Regions from separate parts of the Enterobacter sp. genome, predicted to be linked through region 1. Evidence: predicted binding sites of a transcription regulator. Region 1 holds the regulator's gene; each other region holds the start of a gene.

Region 1 (6,572 bases):
CAGCGAAAATGGGGTTTGCCCTGCGTCATAACGTGATTGAGGCGCACGGGCTCTGTTCCGCGTGCGTGGAGGTGGAAGCCTGTCGCCATCAGGACGCGTGTCAGCACGACCACTCTATTCTGGTGAAGAAAAAGCCGCGTTAACGGCAAAAGAAAAGGCGGCTTAGAGCCGCCCTGTGGGTTATTCAGCGTTACCAGCGGTAGTCGTTACGGGTTTCCCAGTCTTTGACTTCATTTTCCGCCTGATCTTTCGCGTAGCCGTAACGTTCCTGAATTTTACCGACAAGCTGATCGCGTTTACCTTCAATGACGGTCATATCGTCATCAGTCAGCTTACCCCACTTTTCTTTCGCTTTACCTTTGAACTGCTTCCAGTTGCCGCCGATTTCGTCTTTATTCATCATCGTGTCCTCTTAGTTAAGCGTCGGGTCGTAACGTCCGTTACGTTCTTTTCTGCTGGACGTGATAATTATTGTAGTTAAGGATTCCGTACTTAATTTCATATTCGGAATCTTTAACCGTCACGATATATCGTGGCGCGAAGAGAACCAGGTATCGTTTTGCCAGTGGCGGTGCCAGATAAACGCCAGCGATAACCCGCGCAGCGAGAGGAAGACGGCCAGGGCCAGCCACAAACCGTGATTACCCAGCCAGGGAAGCGTTAGCAGCGTCAGACTAAACCCTGCCGCCGCGACCGCCATGCTGTTGCGCATTTCCGCTCCGCGCGTCGCACCAATAAACATGCCGTCCAGCAGATAACACCAGACGCCGACCACCGGTAAGATGACTTGCCAGAGGAGATAGTGACTCGCCAACTCGCGCAGAGCAGGTATAGACGTCAGCAATGCAACGATCTGCTCACCAAAGCAGGCGTAAACCAGACCAAAGGCCAGCGCCACCAGTCCCGACTGACGGCAGGCTGCCCGCCAGACATCCTGAAGCTGCCCGCTTTCTCGCGCACCGTACGCCTGCCCGGAATGCGCTTCAACCGCGTAGGCAAAACCGTCCAGCGCATAGGCGGTAAAGGTCAGAAGCGTCATCAATATCGCGTTGACCGCCACGATTTCTGGCCCCAGTCGAGCCCCGAAAACCGTCAGCGCGCCGAAGCAGAGCTGAAGAAGCAGCGAGCGCAGCATGATGTCACGGTTGAGGGCCAGCAGCTTACGGATATTGCCGCGCCATGCGGTTTTGAGCAGCGCCAGAGAGATCCCGCGCATCGACAGCACGCGCCAGACCATCCACAAGCCAATGATAAAGGTCCCGTATTCGGCAATCGCCGTCGCCAGCGCCGCGCCCCGCACGTTCATATGCAGGCCCATCACCAGCCAGATATCCAGCACAATGTTGAGAAGGTTGCCCACCACCAGCAAAATCACTGGCGCCCGGGCATACTGAACGCCCAGTAGCCACCCCAGCAGAACCAGGTTAGCCAGCGACGCTGGCGCGCTGAGCCACCGGATTTCAAGGAAACGTCGCGCCTGATCCAGTACCGCCTCGCTGCCGCCAACGATATGAAGCGCAAGATCGATCAGGGGTGTCCGTAATACAACGATTAACGCACCCGCGCCAAGCGCGAGTATAAGCGGCTGCACCAGCGCGCGCGCCAGACGCAGCGGATCTTTCGCACCATAAGCCTGTGCGGTAAGACCGGTGGTGCTCATGCGTAAAAAGAGCAACAGCATAAACAGGAAGCTGGTTGCCGTCGCGCCAATCGCCACGCCGCCAAGATAAACCGGTGAATCAAGATGGCCTATAACGGCAGTATCAACCAGTCCCAGCAAAGGCACGGTAATATTGGAGAAAATCATCGGCAGGGCAAGACGCCACAATGCCTTATCTGATGCCGTCAGTAGTGACATGCGAAATACCGGGAAAGGTAGATGAACAGGCTACAGCGGAAGCGTAGCCTGTCAGGAAGAGATTACAGCCATTCACCGTTACGAATCACGCCTACTGCCAGACCTTCGATAGAGAAGTTCTGTTCGCGGAGATCGACCACAATTGGGGTGAACTCGTTGTTTTCAGGCAGTAACTGAACGGTATTACCCTGTTTTTTCAGACGTTTGACGGTGACTTCATCGTCAATGCGCGCGACAACCACCTGGCCGTTACGCACATCCTGCGTTTTATGTACCGCAAGCAGATCGCCGTCAAGAATACCGATGTCTTTCATCGACATGCCGCTAACGCGCAGCAGAAAATCAGCGCTCGGCTTGAACATGGCTGGATCGACCTGGTAATGACCTTCAATATGCTGCTGTGCCAGTAAAGGCTCACCGGCAGCAACACGACCTACCAGCGGAATGCCCGTCTCTTCTTCTACCAGCAGTCGGATACCGCGTGACGCGCCTGATACAATCTCAATCACGCCTTTACGCGCCAGCGCTTTCAGGTGTTCTTCGGCAGCATTCGGAGAACGGAAACCCAGACGCTGCGCGATTTCCGCACGCGTAGGTGGCATACCCGTCTGGCCGATATGATCCCGGATGAGATCAAACACCTCTTGCTGCCTGGTCGTTAACGCTTTCATTCCGCCCCCTGGGTGTATATACAGTTATGCTGTGAGTATATACAGTCAAAGGCGATTTTGGAACCAAAAACTGCACAAAAAACCAGGGACTTAATTATTCCTCGAGGCTCATCGGAAATGTGACCAAAGCAGCGTGACCCAGGTGATAACGGCAGTGATAATCGCCAGTAACACGGCAGCAGATCCCATGTCTTTTGCGCGGCCAGAAAGCTCATGGAAATCGGAACCGATGCGATCCACAACGGCCTCAATAGCGCTATTAAGAATTTCCACTATCATCACCAGAAGTACGGAACCGATAAGAAGTACGCGGGTAATAGCATCAACATCAAGGAAACAGGCGACGATCACCGCGATGATAGCGGCGACGCCCTCCTGGCGAAACGCGGCCTCGTTGGCCCATGCGGCACGGAAACCTTTCCATGAATAGCCGGCGGCTTTGATGATACGTGTTAACCCAGTGGTATTATTGGCCATTAAAAGAACCTTTTTTAAAAAAGAGCGTCAGTAACAGGAGCCGTAGCGCGTTTCGCTACAGCCTGAAGTATGACGGGTAACAACAGAAATTTTGCGCGCTTTCTGTTATCCTTGCGCCGCAATTGCATTATTAACCAGAGGCTTTACATCGTTTATGTCCGGCTGGCCACGAATTTACTACAAATTACTTAATTTACCATTAAGCATCCTGGTAAAAAGCAAGTCTATCCCAGCAGAACCCGCGCTGGAACTGGGGCTCGATACGTCGCGTCCCATTATGTACGTTTTGCCTTATAACTCGAAGGCTGACTTACTGACGCTTCGCGCCCAGTGTCTGGCGCATGACTTACCAGATCCGCTTGAACCGCTGGAAGTTGACGGTACGCTGCTGCCGCGCTACGTGTTCATCCACGGCGGGCCGCGCGTGTTTACCTATTACACGCCGAAAGAAGAGTCCATCAAGCTGTTCCATGACTATCTCGACCTGCACCGCAGCAACCCCGATCTGGATGTGCAGATGGTGCCGGTATCGGTGATGTTTGGTCGTCGCCCGGGCCGCGAAAAAGGTGAAGAGAACCCGCCGCTGCGCATGCTTAACGGCATCCAGAAGTTCTTTGCGGTCTCCTGGCTGGGACGCGACAGCTTTGTGCGTTTCTCCCCTTCCGTTTCGCTGCGTCGCATGGCGGACGAGCACGGCACCGACAAGATCATCGCGCAAAAACTGGCGCGCGTGGCGCGTATGCACTTCGCTCGTCAGCGCCTCGCTGCCGTAGGGCCACGCCTCCCGGCGCGTCAGGATCTGTTCAACAAGCTGCTGGCTTCCAAAGCAATTGCCCGCGCCGTTGAAGATGAAGCGCGCAGCAAGAAAATTTCGCATGAGAAAGCCCAGCAGAACGCCATTGCGCTGATGGAAGAGATTGCAGCGAACTTCTCTTACGAGATGATTCGCCTTTCCGATCGTATCCTCGGCTTTACGTGGAACCGCCTGTATCAGGGCATCAACGTTCATAACGCCGAACGTGTACGCCAACTGGCGCATGATGGCCATGAGATTGTCTATGTCCCCTGCCACCGCAGCCACATGGACTACCTGCTCCTTTCCTACGTGCTCTATCATCAGGGGCTGGTACCACCGCACATAGCTGCCGGTATCAACCTGAACTTCTGGCCGGCGGGCCCGATTTTCCGTCGCCTGGGTGCGTTCTTTATTCGTCGTACCTTCAAGGGCAACAAGCTCTACTCCACCGTGTTCCGCGAGTATCTGGGCGAGCTGTTCAGCCGCGGCTATTCCGTGGAGTACTTCGTTGAAGGCGGTCGTTCCCGTACCGGTCGTCTGCTCGATCCGAAGACCGGCACGCTGTCGATGACCATCCAGGCCATGCTGCGCGGAGGTACCCGTCCGATCACGCTGGTGCCTATCTACATCGGCTACGAGCACGTGATGGAAGTGGGCACGTACGCGAAAGAGCTGCGTGGCGCGACCAAAGAGAAAGAGAGCCTGCCGCAGATGCTGCGCGGCTTGAGCAAGCTGCGCAATCTCGGTCAGGGCTACGTGAACTTCGGCGAGCCGATGCCGCTGATGACGTACCTGAATCATCATGTTCCGGAGTGGCGCGAGTCCATCGATCCTATCGAAGCGGTGCGTCCGGCCTGGCTGACGCCAACGGTTAATGGCATCGCGTCCGAGCTGATGGTGCGCATTAACAACGCCGGTGCGGCTAACGCCATGAACCTGTGCTGTACGGCGCTTCTGGCTTCGCGCCAGCGCTCGCTGACCCGTGAACAGCTCACAGAGCAGCTGGATTGCTATCTGGATATGATGCGGAACGTGCCGTATTCGGTTGATTCGACCGTACCTTCTGCGACCGCCAGTGAGCTTATCGATCACGCGCTTCAGATGAATAAGTTTGAAGTCGAAAAGGACACGATCGGCGACATCATCATCCTGCCGCGCGAGCAGGCGGTGCTGATGACCTACTACCGCAACAACATCACGCATATGCTGATGCTGCCGTCGCTAATGGCCGCCATTATTACCCAGCATCGACATATTTCCCGTCAGGAGCTACTGCGCCATCTTGAGACCATCTATCCGATGCTGAAAGCGGAGCTGTTCCTGCGCTGGAGTAGGGATGAGCTGGCGACAGAACTGGATAAGATGACGGAAGAGATGCGTCGCCAGGGGCTGATTACCCTGAACAACGACGAGCTGCACATCAATCCGTCACGCTCCCGCACCCTGCAGCTGCTGGCGGCCGGTGCGCGCGAAACGCTGCAGCGCTACGCCATCACGTTCTGGCTGCTGAGCGCGAACCCGTCCATCAACCGCGGTACGCTGGAGAAAGAGAGCCGGACGCTGGCCCAGCGTCTGTCCGTTTTGCACGGCATTAACGCCCCTGAATTCTTCGACAAAGCAGTCTTCAGTTCTCTGGTGCTGACGCTGCGTGATGAAGGCTTCATCAGCGATACGGGTGATGCCGAACCGGAAGAGACGCTGAAAGTGTACCAGATGCTGGCAGAGCTGATTACCTCGGACGTGCGTTTGACGATTGAGAGCGCCACGCAGGGCGAGTAACGCAATGCCGGGTTATGGCCCGGCCTGACGCCCTGGATAATAAAAAGGCCCGGTAAGCGCTTACGCTACCGGGCCTTATTTTTGAGCCTGGTCAAATCACCGCATTCAGCTCAGCAGTGTAAAGGCTATCATCCCGACAATCGCACCCGTCGTGCCGAGTATGGTTTCCATCAGCGTCCAGGTTTTCAGGGTTTGCGCTTCGGTGGCGCCGGTAAACTTACCGAACAGCCAGAAGCCGGCGTCGTTAACGTGAGAGACCACAATCGAACCGCCCGCGATACAGATAGAGAGCGCGGCCATCTGGGCACCGGAGTAGTTCAGCTGTTCAATCACCGGCATCACCAGACCCACGGCGGTTAAACACGCCACGGTGGCGGAACCCTGAATGATACGAACCGCCGCCGCCAGGACAAAGCAGGTTACCGCAATCGGCAGGCCCATCCCGGTCAGCGCTTCGCCCAGAGCCGGCCCCACGCCGGAATCCACCAGTACCTGCTTGAACACGCCGCCGGCACCAATCACCAGCAGGATAATACCCGCAGGCTGCAGCGCGGCACCGCAGATCTCCATCACCCGGTCTTTTGGCATCCCCTGACGCATCGCCAGGCCGTAAATCGCCACCAGGCACGCCACCAGGATCGCCGTGAACGGGTGACCGATGAACTCAAACCATTCGTACGCGGTAGAACCCACCGGCACAAAGCGCGCGGCGATGGTTTTCAGACCCACGAGAACCAGCGGGAGCAGGATCAGCGACAGGCTGAAGCCGAAGGACGGCATTTTGCCCTCGCCCAGGTGCGGCTCGGTGACGTCATCCGGAATATGCAGCTCAACGTAACGGCTGATGAAGTTACCCCAGAGCGGGCCGGCGATAATCATTCCCGGAATTGCCGCGCACAGGCCTATCAGGATCATCCAGCCAAAGTCGGCGTGCATCTGGGAGGCCAGCAGCATCGGCGCAGGCCCCGGCAGCAGAAACGCCGCAGCCGCC
Region 2 (6,572 bases), on a different contig from region 1:
CGCTGCCGATGGCCGGAAAGTTTGGCGAAGAGGTCATTGTGAACTCTGAGTATTAAACCGCAGGCGACGATTTTGACTCTTTTTTAAGCAAATCTCGTTGCTGCGGGTTTTACCTTTCGCCTTCTTGCTGCACACTTAGAAAGATTCATCTTTCATTACGGAGCAGCACATGTGGTATCAACAGACCCTGACCTTAAGCGCTAAACCACGCGGATTTCATCTGGTGACGGACGAAGTCATCGGGCAAATCCGCGACCTGCCGCGGGTCAAGACGGGTTTGCTGCATCTGCTCCTTCAGCACACGTCTGCCTCTCTCACGCTTAATGAAAATTGCGATCCCACCGTCCGGTCCGACATGGAGCATCATTTTCTGAAGAGCGTCCCGGACAACGCCCCTTATGAGCATGACTATGAGGGGGCAGACGATATGCCTTCGCATATTAAATCCTCCCTGTTGGGCGTATCGCTTATGCTGCCGGTTCACAACGGGCGACTGCTGTTGGGAACGTGGCAGGGGATCTGGCTGGGAGAGCATCGCATTCACGGTGGTTCGCGTAAAATTATCGCCACGCTACAAGGGGAATAAGGATGACAATTTCGGAGATACTTCAGTACTGCATGAGCAAGCCCGGCGCGGAGCAGAGCGTCCATAGCGACTGGAAAGCCACGCAGGTTAAGGTGGGGGATGTGCTGTTTGCGATGGTGAAAGAGGTGGAAGGCCGTCCTGCGGCGTCGCTGAAAACCAGCCCTGAACTGGCTGATTTGCTACGTCAACAGCATGATGACGTGAGGCCGAGCAAGCACCTGAATAAGGCGCACTGGAGCACCGTCTATCTGGATGGATCGATTCCAGGCTCGCAAATTTACTACCTGGTGGACGCGTCCTATCAGCAGGCGGTTGAGCTGCTGCCGGAAACGACCCGACAGCAGCTCTCCGTGTGACAATTACAGCAACGGTTTAAGGAAGCGCGCAGTGTGCGAGGCTTCGCACTCTGCAACCGTCTCTGGCGTACCGGAGACGAGAATTTCACCGCCGCCGCTGCCGCCTTCCGGGCCGAGATCGACAATCCAGTCCGCGGTTTTAATCACGTCCAGGTTATGTTCGATGACCACGATAGTGTTGCCCTGATCGCGCAACTGATGCAGCACGTCGAGCAGCTGCTGGATATCGGCAAAGTGCAGGCCGGTGGTCGGCTCGTCCAGAATGTAGAGCGTCTGACCGGTGCCGCGTTTTGACAGCTCGCGCGCCAGCTTCACGCGCTGCGCTTCGCCGCCGGACAGCGTGGTTGCCGACTGCCCCAGACGAATGTAGGTCAGGCCCACGTCCATCAGCGTCTGCAGCTTACGCGCCAGCGCAGGAACGGCATCAAAGAATTCGCGCGCCTCTTCGATGGTCATGTCCAGCACTTCGTGGATGGTCTTGCCTTTGTACTTAATCTCCAGCGTTTCTCGGTTATAGCGCTTGCCTTTGCACTGGTCGCACGGCACGTAGATATCCGGCAGGAAGTGCATCTCAACCTTGATCACGCCATCGCCCTGGCACGCTTCGCAGCGGCCACCGCGTACGTTAAAGCTGAAACGTCCTGGCGTATAGCCGCGGGAGCGTGCTTCCGGCACACCGGCAAACAGTTCACGTACGGGCGTGAAGACGCCGGTATAGGTTGCCGGGTTAGAGCGCGGGGTACGGCCAATCGGGCTCTGGTCAATATCGATAACTTTGTCGAAATGCTCCAGCCCCTGGATGTCACGGTACGGCGCCGGCTCGGCCAGCGTCGCGCCGTTCAGCGCCGTCTGCGCAATCGGGAACAGCGTATCGTTGATCAGCGTCGATTTACCGGAACCGGATACGCCGGTGATACAGGTAAACAGGCCAACAGGCAGCGTCAGGGTGACGTCTTTGAGATTGTTGCCGCGCGCGCCGGTCAGCTTCAGCACTTTTTCTGGATCTGCCGCTACGCGCTGTTTTGGCACCTCAATCTTACGCTTGCCGCTCATGTACTGACCGGTCAGCGATTCGGGCACCGCCATGATGTCCTTCAGCGTCCCTTCTGCAACCACCTGCCCGCCGTGTACGCCTGCGCCCGGACCAATATCGATCACGTGATCAGCCGCGCGGATCGCATCTTCATCGTGCTCGACCACGATTACCGTGTTGCCGAGGTTGCGCAGGTGGACCAGCGTGCCGAGCAGACGCTCGTTGTCGCGCTGGTGCAAGCCGATGGACGGCTCATCCAGTACGTACATCACGCCTACCAGACCCGCGCCAATCTGGCTCGCCAGACGTATACGCTGCGCTTCACCGCCGGAGAGCGTTTCTGCCGAGCGGGATAACGTCAGGTAGTTCAGGCCGACGTTCACCAGGAATTTCAGGCGATCGCCAATCTCTTTCAGCACTTTTTCGGCTATTTTCGCGCGCTGGCCGGAGAGCTTCAGGTTATTGAAGAAGTCCATCGCGTGGCCGATGCTCATGTCTGAGATGGTCGGCAGCGCCGTGTTTTCCACAAACACGTGGCGCGCTTCGCGGCGCAGGCGCGTTCCTTCACAGGTGGCACAGGAGCGGTTGCTGATGAACTTCGCCAGCTCCTCGCGCACCGCGCTGGATTCAGTCTCTTTGTAGCGGCGCTCCATGTTGTGCAGCACCCCTTCGAACGGGTGGCGACGCACGGAGGTATCGCCGCGATCGTTCATGTATTTGAACTCGATGTTCTCTTTACCGGAACCGAACAGGATCACTTTGTGCACGTTCGGGCTCAGGCTGGCCCACGGCGCTTCAACGTCGAACTTGTAGTGTTCTGCCAGCGATTTCAGCATCTGGAAGTAGTAGAAGTTACGCTTGTCCCAGCCGCGAATGGCCCCGCCCGCCAGCGACAGCTCCGGGTTCTGGATCACGCGATCCGGATCGAAATACTGCTGCACGCCCAGGCCGTCACACGTCGGGCACGCGCCCGCCGGGTTGTTAAAGGAGAACAGGCGCGGTTCCAGCTCGCGCATGCTGTAGCCGCAAATCGGGCAGGCAAAGTTGGCGGAGAAGAGCAGCTCTTCCGCTTTTGGATCGTCCATGTCGGAGACCACGGCCGTGCCGCCAGAGAGTTCCAGCGCCGTTTCAAAGGATTCCGCCAGTCGCGTGGCGAGATCGTCGCGCACCTTAAAGCGGTCAATCACCACTTCGATGGTGTGCTTCTTCTGCAGCTCCAGCTTTGGTGGATCGGACAGGTCACACACTTCGCCGTCGATACGGGCGCGGATATAGCCCTGGCTTGCCAGGTTTTCCAGCGTTTTGGTGTGTTCGCCCTTACGCTCTTTGATGATTGGCGCAAGGAGCATCAGGCGCTTGCCTTCCGGCTGCGACAGCACGTTATCGACCATCTGGCTCACGGTTTGCGCCGCCAGCGGGACGTCGTGGTCCGGGCAGCGCGGCTCGCCCACGCGGGCATACAGCAGACGCAGGTAGTCATGAATTTCGGTAATGGTACCGACCGTTGAGCGCGGGTTATGCGACGTGGACTTCTGCTCAATAGAGATAGCAGGTGACAACCCTTCAATATGGTCGACATCCGGTTTTTCCATCAGTGACAGGAACTGACGAGCGTACGCCGAGAGCGATTCAACGTAACGACGCTGTCCTTCGGCATACAGAGTGTCGAAAGCCAGTGAGGATTTGCCAGACCCCGAAAGCCCGGTCACGACAATGAGTTTGTCGCGAGGGATTATGAGGTTGATATTCTTGAGATTGTGGGTGCGGGCGCCCCGAACTTCGATCTTATCCATTCACCTTTCCCGGTTGGAACACGGATTGCCTGGTTTGTTTGAAGGACAAACGGCTGTCAGAAACGGCTAATTATGACACAATTTGACCTGTTTGAATATACAGTATTGGAATGCATTTTCTGATTCGCTGTGTAACAATGTTGAGTTGCGGGAGAACTCTGGAACGTGCTACGCAACTATCAAAGTGCAGCATGGAAATGGTACACTCGCGCGTTTACACTATTAAGAAACGTATTCAGGAGACACGAACATGGCCAGCAGAGGCGTAAACAAGGTGATTCTCGTCGGTAATCTGGGCCAGGACCCGGAAGTACGCTACATGCCGAGTGGTGGCGCAGTTGCCAACATTACGCTGGCTACTTCCGAATCCTGGCGTGATAAAGCGACCGGTGAGATGAAAGAGCAGACCGAATGGCACCGCGTTGTGCTGTTTGGCAAACTGGCCGAAGTGGCCGGAGAATATCTGCGCAAAGGTTCTCAGGTCTATATCGAAGGCCAGCTGCGTACCCGCAAATGGACCGATCAGTCCGGAGCTGAGAAGTATACGACTGAAGTAGTGGTCAACGTGGGCGGCACCATGCAGATGCTGGGTGGCCGTCAGGGCGGCGGCGCACCTGCAGGTGGCGGTCAGAGCCAGCAGCAGGGCGGTTGGGGTCAGCCTCAGCAGCCGCAGGGTGGCAACCAGTTCAGCGGCGGAGCACAGTCTCGTCCGCAGCAGCAGTCTGCTCCGGCGCCGTCTAACGAACCGCCAATGGATTTCGACGACGACATTCCGTTCTGATTTCCGCGTGCTAAACAAAAAACCCAGACCATCGTCTGGGTTTTTTTATTCCGTAAGGGATCAGGTAATCACCATCGGCCAGTCTGGCGGCGTGTGGCTCATCGCCTCAACCATCACCACTTTAATATTTTCCCAGACGGCAGCGATATCCAACAGGGTGATACCAAGCAGACCCGTTGCAAACCAGCAGGCAGCGCCCAGCCCCAGCAGGGTGCTGATGACAGCAAGACCCGCATAGTCAGATTTACGAAACTGAATGTTCAGCGTGCTGGCTAAAAACATCAGTACCGCACTCAACAAAGGCCAGCGCAGAAGAACCATGCTGGTAGTAATGGTTGCCATAAAACCCATCCTCTACAAAACAGACGAACTGAATGAAACAGTGTTTCTCGTTACAAAATATGTGTGAACTATATCACAATTGATGATTTATTCGCCAGTGCCAGTGCGATCAAAAAAGAGGATTTTATTCCTCAGGAAAAGCGATTCTGTAGGCAGGACCAGCCTCGGCGCATGAGGAAGTGAACCCACAACGTGCCGGAAACGACCGTCGGGTAAGTGGGGATACCGCAAATTCGGTTTTTATAACAGGGGCGTTATTCTCCGCCATTACTGAAAATACTGTGGTCAAGACTGATTATTTATAAATCAACAAACACAGTACCCGGCGCAAATAGCATAAAACGTCATGACGATGTTGTACTTTTTTCATGCTGTCAGACGTTTGGCTTAATCAACGATCGCCTGTTGTGTTATCTTTCCGTCGGCCCCGGCGGGCTGGATAATTATTTCCCTTAATTGAAACGGAACGAATACTTACAGTTTAACTTACGGGAAAATATTATCGTCATAACGAAATTTAAGATTTTTAATACTAAAAGTCAGTTGCTAACTTTGCATGATTCATGCAACGTAATCACCTGTTTAACAAAGCATCCGGCCTTCATTACTACAGGCGTACAACATGCAGGGATATAGGGCGGGAAATGAATCGTAGCGCGCAGCGCAAAATGCTCAGGGTGGTAGGGATCATCATGGTAGTTATGCTGCCGGTGATGCTTGCGCTATGGTTTGCCCAGCTACGCGCCGTGTCTGAAACAAGCGCACAGCTACGCACATTTGCTGAACTGGCTTTGGACAAAACAGAGCTGGTTATTCAACAAGTTGAGCTGGCCCGGGACGAGGCTGAAAAATATCAGGGTGAGCTTTGCACGCCGGGACACCGTCAATATATGCTGAACGTTGTTCGTGGCCGCCTGTTTGTCGCCGATTTAATTTACGCTGAAGGTCAGAATTTTCTTTGTTCGACCGTTTTTACACCGGATCATCCCTACGCTATTCCTGTCGCTAATTACACGCGTAAACCTGACGTCGCTATCTATTATTATCGCGATACCCCATTTTATAATGGCTATAAAATGACATATATGCAGCGCGGAAATTATGTGGTGGTCGTCAATCCGCTTTCATACAGCGAAGTCATGTCCGCGGATCATTCTCTCTCGTGGGGGGTGTACGACACGGTAACCAATGCTTTCTTTTCGGTTAGCCAGAAAGCCAATGTTTCTTTATTAAATTCGATGATTCGAGATAAGGAATCGGTATTTCAAAAAGATAACCGCTTTTATACGATAGTAACGTCTCCCAAAAGACCTATTGCGGCCATTGTGTCGACATCGAATAAACGCTTTTATGAAACGCTTTATCACCAGGCGACGTTGACGCTACCGCTGGGCATGATCTGCAGCATTATTATTTTGCTGGTATGGTCCCGTACCCATCGTGAGCTTAATTCACCGGGGCGCTTACTGCACCGGGCGCTGAACAAGCGACAGCTTTGCGTCCACTATCAGCCGATTATTGATATCAAGAACAACCAGTGTGTGGGTGCGGAAGCGTTGTTACGCTGGCCGGGTTTTAACGGGCAGGTGATGAGCCCGGCTGAGTTTATTCCGCTGGCGGAAAATGAGGGAATGAGCGAGCGGATTACGGACTATGTCGTTGAGGAGGTGTTCAACGATCT
Region 3 (6,572 bases), on a different contig from region 1:
GTCCCGGACGCGCAGGTGCTGGCCGATCTCGATCATGTCGCCAGCTGGGCGGCGCGCAACGGCGGCGATCCGCATCGTCTGCTGGTCACCGGTTTCTGCTGGGGCGGTCGCATTAGCTGGCTGTATGCCGCGCATAACCCGCAGCTCAAAGCTGCTGTCGCCTGGTACGGCAAACTGGTGGGTGAAAAAACGCTGAATTCGCCTAAACATCCCGTCGATATCGCCACCGAGTTAAATGCCCCCGTGTTAGGGCTTTATGGCGGTCAGGACACCGGTATTTCGCTGGATTCGGTAGAAACCATGCGCCATGCGCTGCGTGCGGCCAATGCGAAGGCGGAGATTGTGGTGTACCCGGATGCCGGGCATGCGTTTAACGCCGATTATCGTCCGAGCTATCACGCGGAATCAGCCAAAGATGGCTGGCAGAGAATGCTGGCGTGGTTTAGCCAGTACGGCGGTAAGAAAGCGTAATAACAATAAGCCCGGAGGCGGTTACGCCTTACCGGGCCATCCAATACCCCTACGCCTGACGCAAATTCTGCGCTGCCTTCACCATGTTCGCCAGCGCTGCGCGGGTTTCAGGCCAGCCGCGGGTTTTCAGTCCGCAGTCCGGGTTTACCCAAAGACGCTCTGCCGGAATACGCTGGGCCGCTTTTTTCAGCAGGGCTTCAATCCACTCCACGCTCGGCACGTTCGGGGAGTGGATGTCGTACACGCCCGGCCCGATTTCGTTCGGGTAGTCGAATTCTTCAAACGACTCCAGCAGCTCCATATCTGAACGCGAGGTCTCAATAGTGATCACGTCGGCGTCCAGCGCGGCAATAGAATCCATGATGTCGTTAAATTCGCAGTAACACATGTGGGTGTGGATCTGAGTGTCGTCCTTCGCCACCGCGGCGTTGATGCGGAACGCCTCCACGCCCCACTGCAGGTAGGCGTCCCAGTCGCTGCGACGCAGCGGCAGACCTTCGCGCAGGGCCGGTTCGTCAATCTGAATAATGCCAATGCCTGCGGCTTCCAGATCCGCCACCTCATCACGCAGCGCCAGGGCGATCTGTTTGGCGATGGTTTCACGGGTCACGTCTTCACGCGGGAAGGACCAGCAAAGAATGGTCACAGGACCGGTGAGCATGCCTTTCACCGGCTTGTCGGTCAGGGACTGGGCGTACTTCGCCCACTCAACCGTGATCGCTTCCGGACGGCTGACGTCACCGATGACCACCGGCGGCTTCACGCATCGGGAGCCATAGCTCTGCACCCAGCCGTTCTGGGTAAAGACGAAGCCGTCCAGGTGCTCGCCAAAGTATTCCACCATGTCATTACGCTCTGCTTCACCGTGCACCAGCACGTCCAGCCCAAGGCGTTCCTGCTCGATAATCGCCTGCTTGATGTGTTCCGCGATCCCGGTGCGGTAGTGATTCGCATCCAGATTGCCCTTTTTAAAGTCCAGACGCAGGCCGCGGATCTCGGTGGTCTGCGGGAAGGAACCAATCGTCGTGGTCGGCCACGCAGGCAGATTGAAGCGGGCGCGCTGGGCTTCGGCGCGCACCTCATACGGGCTCTGGCGCTGGCTGTCCTGGGCGGTGATGGCCGCCAGACGTTTTTCCACCGCCGGGTTATGCACGCGCGCGGAGTGGCGGCGCGCCCGGATCGGGGCGCTCCATTCGGTAATTGCCGCCGTGTCGCCGCTGTTCAGCGCGTCGCGCAGCAGGGCCAGCTCTTCACATTTTTGCAGCGCGAAGGCAAACCAGCTCTTTACTTCAGGGTCGAGACGGGTTTCCACGCTCAGGTCGATCGGGCTGTGCAGCAGCGAGCAGGACGAGGCCACCCACAGCTCACGTTTACCGACGATGTCTTTGATTTGTGCATATTTCTCGGTCAGATCGGCGCGCCAGACGTTACGGCCATTCACCAGACCGGCGGAGAGCAGCCAGTCTGCGGGCAGGCGCTTATGCAGCTCCGTCACATCATCTTTACCGTGTACAAGGTCTACGTGCAGGCCCTGCACCGGCAGCGCGGTAATCGTGTTCAGGTTCGGCGTCACGCCTTCGAAATAGGTTGTCAGTAGCAGCTTCACCTCCCCGGTGAGCGCATCATACGCCGGTTTGAAGGCATCGAGCCATTCCTGAGGCAACTCGAGCACCAGCGCCGGTTCGTCGATTTGCACCCACTGAATGCCGCGTTTGCCCAGCTCAATCAGCACCTGTTTGTAGACCGGCAGAATGTCCTTCAGCAGGCTCAGACGATCGAACTGCTCGCCTTTGACTTTCCCCAGCCACAGATAGGTCACTGGCCCCAGCAGCACGGGTTTAACCTGGTGGCCCAGCGCCAGCGCTTCGTCCACTTCATCCAGAAGCTGCGTCCAGGTCAGTTTAAACTGCTGACCTTTTACGAACTCCGGCACCATATAGTGATAGTTAGTGTTAAACCACTTAGTCATTTCCGCCGCTGCCGCTGGCTCACCCGTTGGCGCACGGCCACGGCCGATGCGGAACAGGGTATCGATATCTACCGATCCATCTTTGTTCTGATGACGAGCCGGCACGTTGCCAAGCAGCAGGCTGGTCGTCAGAACATGGTCGTACCAGGCGAAATCGCCCACCGGCAGCAGGTCAATGCCCGCCTGCTTCTGCTGATCCCAGTGGCGGGCGCGCAGCTCGCGTCCCACCGCCAGCAGCTCTTCACGCGTGGCGTTACCCGCCCAGTAGCTTTCTTGCGCTTTTTTCAGCTCGCGACGCAGGCCAACGCGAGGGAAACCGAGAGTGTGATTGCGGATTGTCATGGTGTACCCCTTGTGAAATTCGTTATTTAGACGTCCAGATGTTTACACTTCTATAATTGGCAGGTACTGTATATTCCTCAAGCGCAAAATGTTCATGGCGAAGTGAAGGACTTTCATGATCGAGATTAAACACCTGAAAACGCTACAAGCGTTGCGAAACTGCGGTTCGCTCGCGGCTGCTGCGGCCACGCTGCACCAGACACAGTCCGCCCTTTCTCACCAGTTCAGCGATCTGGAACAACGCCTCGGCTTCCGTCTTTTTGTGCGTAAAAGCCAGCCGCTACGCTTTACGCCGCAGGGTGAAATTCTCCTTCAGCTGGCGAATCAGGTTCTGCCGCAAATCGCGAGCGCGCTGCAGGCGTGTAACGAACCGCAGCAGACCAAACTGCGTATCGCTATTGAGTGCCACAGCTGTATTCAGTGGCTGACCCCCGCGCTTGAGAACTTCCGCCAGAAGTGGCCGCAGGTGGAGATGGACTTTAAATCCGGCGTGACGTTCGACCCGCAGCCATCGCTGCAGCAGGGCGAGCTGGATCTGGTCATGACCTCTGACATTCTGCCGCGCAGCGGCCTGCACTATTCGCCGATGTTTGATTATGAGGTGCGCCTGGTGCTGGCGCCGGACCACCCGCTGGCGGCCAAAACGCGCATCACGCCGGAAGACCTGGCGACGGAAACGCTGCTGATTTACCCGGTTCAGCGCAGTCGTCTGGATATCTGGCGTCACTTCCTGCAGCCCGCGGGCATTAGCCCGCAGCTGAAAAGCGTGGATAACACCCTGCTGCTGATTCAGATGGTGGCGGCCAGCATGGGTATCGCGGCGCTGCCGCACTGGGTGGTGGAGAGTTTTGAACGCCAGGGCCTGGTGGTCACCAAAACCCTGGGTGAAGGACTGTGGAGCCGGCTGTACGCCGCCGTGCGCGATGGCGAGCAGCGTCAGCCGATTACGGAGGCGTTTATTCGCTCAGCGCGGAACCACGCGTGCGACCATCTTCCGTTTGTGCGGAGCGCGGAGCGACCCAGCGTCGATGGACCCACAGCGAAGCCAGGATCACCGCTCCCCCAATAAGGAAGCTTGGCCAGTGCGGCTGTTGCTGCCAGATGGCAAGGTTGACCAGCAGCCCTGCCGGGACATGCACGTTGTTCATAATCCCCAGCGTACCGGCGTCGACCTGCGTCGCGCCGTAGTTCCACATGAAGTACCCCAACCCGGAAGCCACGACGCCCAGCCAGACCAGAACACCCCACTGTACGATGGTGGTAGGCAACTTTTGCGGGTTACCGAGCATAAACCACGCCGCTACCGCGACAATCGCGGCGCCCATATAAAACCATGCGAACGCGTTATGCTGCGGCATCGGACGGGTTTCCATCAGGCGTTTGTAGCCCACCATGCCGATAGCGAAACTGATGTTGGCGAGCTGGACGAACATCAGCCCGGTCCAGAAGTGATCGCTTACTTTGTCGTAGCGAATAATCGCCGCGCCAATCACCGCCAGCGCCGCGCTCAGCAGGTATCCCCAGCGCAGACGGCGTTTACTCAGCAGATCGTAAATCAGCGTGATGTAGAGCGGCGTCAGCACGGTAAAGAGCAGGAATTCCGAGACGGACAGATAGACGTAAGCCCGGAAGCTGAACAAATACATGATGCCGAGCTGCATCGCCCCCACCAGCATATACAGCACAATCGTTTTCAGCGACTGTCCGCGCGTGCGCAGAAACGGCAGGAACACCAGTGCCGCCAGCCCCACGCGCATCAGCACCGAGAAGTAGCTGTCGACCGAACCGGCAAGGTATTCGCCAATCAGGCTAAAGGAGAAGGCCCACAGGATAGTGGTGATAATGAGTAGCGCCACAATGCTTGTCTCTCAGAAAGAAGGAGAGGCATTGTAGCGAACTCTTTAGTTGACAACTGGGCAATAAACAATCAAGTGAAGATTATTCAAGGAACAGCTTGCGCAGATACTTCGGTACCGCGTTGTCAGCGTTAGAACCAATGACTTCCAGTTCAGGGTGGAGATCCTTCAGACGCTGGTGCGCGTTCTGCATGATGCAGCCCTTGCCTGCCATTGAAAGCATCTCGGCGTCGTTCATGCCGTCACCGAAGGCGATACAGTCTTTGAGCCCGAAGCCCAGGCGTTTCGCAACCGCTTCCAGCGCGTGACCTTTGGAGACGCCACCCGCCATCACTTCAAGACAGGTCAGGGTTGAGAAGCTTACGTTGACGCGATCGCCCCAGCGAGCGTTGATCGCCTGTTCCAGGGGGAGCAGCTCTTCGTGGCTGTCGCAGGTGAAGAACACCTTGCTGATCCCTTCCGGCTCCAGCAGGCCCGGTTCGTAAAGGGAGTAGTTGAATACCGCCTCCTTGAAGAAACGCATTTCATCCGGACGGTGGCGGTTCATAAACCAGTCGTCGTCGCGGTAAACGTTAGTGACGATAGCCGGGTTGTTATGCACCACGCCAAACAGATCGGCGGCAATATCGCGATCCAGGTTGTGGGTAAAGATCAGGTTGCCGTCGGTATCATGCACGCGCGCACCGTTGGAGGTGATCATGTACGATTTGATCTCGAGATTATCGCGGATCTGCCCCACGTCGACGTGGTGGCGGCCGGTGGCGAACACAAAGTTCACACCACGGGCAGTCAGGAGTTTTAAGGTCTCTTTCGCGTAAGGCGACAGGGTGTGGTCGGGGGAAAGCAGCGTGCCATCTAAATCAGATGCAACAACCTGGTACATAGGGATTTCAACCTCTGGTGGAAAACAAAAATCAATTATGCCTGTTGAAAAATTCAACAATGGCGTTGAGCGCGACTGAGCGCATAGCGTCCTTTTCAAAAAGGATCTCATGGAACGCGCCGTTAATGACCAGCGGTTTACCCCCTTCACAAGGGTGACCGGCAGCAGCGCGCAGTTCACAATAGCGGTCATGCATGCGGTTATCCACCACACGCTCTTCTTCCGCCTGAATCAGAAGCGTCGGCGTATCATCATCACCTACGCCCGCCAGCACCTGCTCACCGGCCATAATACCCTCCCGCACCCAGTGCCAGGTCGGGCCGCCGACGCGTAAGCGTGGTTCATCGGCATAAAAGCGCAGGTTGCGGCGATAACGCTGCCGACTGTGGGTTAAGACGTTGATGGCGAACGGCAGCGCGCGCCAGCGTCCTGTACCTATGGCGTAACCTTCACGAATGCGCTGATGGCCCTCAGCCCAGTCAAGAAGATGACGCACCATCCAGTCAGGAAAACGGATAACGATACCGTACATCGGCGCGGTCAGCGCAATGGCATCGCACTGGTGTTCATAACGCTGCAAAAACAGCGTCGATATCGCGCCCCCCATGGAGTGCGCAAGGATATACCGCTTGCGCCAGGGACCAGGCTGAACGTCCTGCTGCCAGAAGGCGGCAAAATCGTCGACGTAATCGCTGAAGCGATCGACGTGCCCACGGTGCGTGTCCGGTAGCAGTCGTCCGGACAGCCCCTGTCCACGATGGTCGATAATCAGGACATCGAACCCCATATGGACCAGGTCGTAGGCCAGCTCAGCGTATTTAACGTAGCTTTCAATACGCCCAGGGCAGACCACAATCACTCGATCATTTTTTTCATTTCGGAAACGAACGAAACGCACCGGGATGCCCCCGACGCCCGTAAACTCATCTTCCTCACGCTGCCGCCAGAAATCGGTCAGCGGCCCCATAGAGAAAGCAGCAAAAGCGTTTTCTCGTGTTTCCCAGTCCTTTTTCTGCTGAAACATTGGGTTTCCACTCACGTAATCCAGGGA

The links. Region 1 encodes LexA, which represses DNA repair genes until DNA is damaged. Its sites were predicted from a motif close to TNCTGTATGTACATACAGNA; they were not measured.
Region 2: the regulator LexA is predicted to act here: its motif matches at 3,854-3,873, upstream of uvrA (excinuclease ABC subunit UvrA).
Region 3: the regulator LexA is predicted to act here: its motif matches at 2,847-2,866, upstream of metR (HTH-type transcriptional regulator MetR).

What each region holds. Positions count from the first base shown of each region.
Region 1 covers NZ_CDRQYH010000014.1:373-6,944, forward strand. Annotated here, with positions in the region: gene zur (zinc uptake transcriptional repressor Zur) at 1-143, shown strand, start outside; gene ACWYRJ_RS06610 (CsbD family protein) at 191-400, opposite strand; gene dinF (MATE family efflux transporter DinF) at 521-1,858, opposite strand; gene lexA (transcriptional repressor LexA) at 1,921-2,529, opposite strand; gene ACWYRJ_RS06625 (diacylglycerol kinase) at 2,638-3,006, opposite strand; gene plsB (glycerol-3-phosphate 1-O-acyltransferase PlsB) at 3,161-5,581, shown strand; gene gntU (gluconate transporter) at 5,687-6,572, opposite strand, start outside.
Region 2 covers NZ_CDRQYH010000017.1:48,911-55,482, reverse strand. Annotated here, with positions in the region: gene aphA (acid phosphatase AphA) at 1-56, shown strand, start outside; gene ACWYRJ_RS07775 (secondary thiamine-phosphate synthase enzyme YjbQ) at 170-586, shown strand; gene ACWYRJ_RS07770 (MmcQ/YjbR family DNA-binding protein) at 589-942, shown strand; gene uvrA (excinuclease ABC subunit UvrA) at 946-3,768, opposite strand; gene ssb1 (single-stranded DNA-binding protein SSB1) at 4,019-4,549, shown strand; gene ACWYRJ_RS07755 (YjcB family protein) at 4,610-4,891, opposite strand; gene ACWYRJ_RS07750 (EAL domain-containing protein) at 5,536-6,572, shown strand, end outside.
Region 3 covers NZ_CDRQYH010000013.1:49,308-55,879, reverse strand. Annotated here, with positions in the region: gene ACWYRJ_RS06505 (dienelactone hydrolase family protein) at 1-471, shown strand, start outside; gene metE (5-methyltetrahydropteroyltriglutamate--homocysteine S-methyltransferase) at 521-2,782, opposite strand; gene metR (HTH-type transcriptional regulator MetR) at 2,898-3,851, shown strand; gene ACWYRJ_RS06490 (carboxylate/amino acid/amine transporter) at 3,739-4,638, opposite strand; gene yigL (sugar/pyridoxal phosphate phosphatase YigL) at 4,721-5,521, opposite strand; gene pldB (lysophospholipase L2) at 5,553-6,545, opposite strand.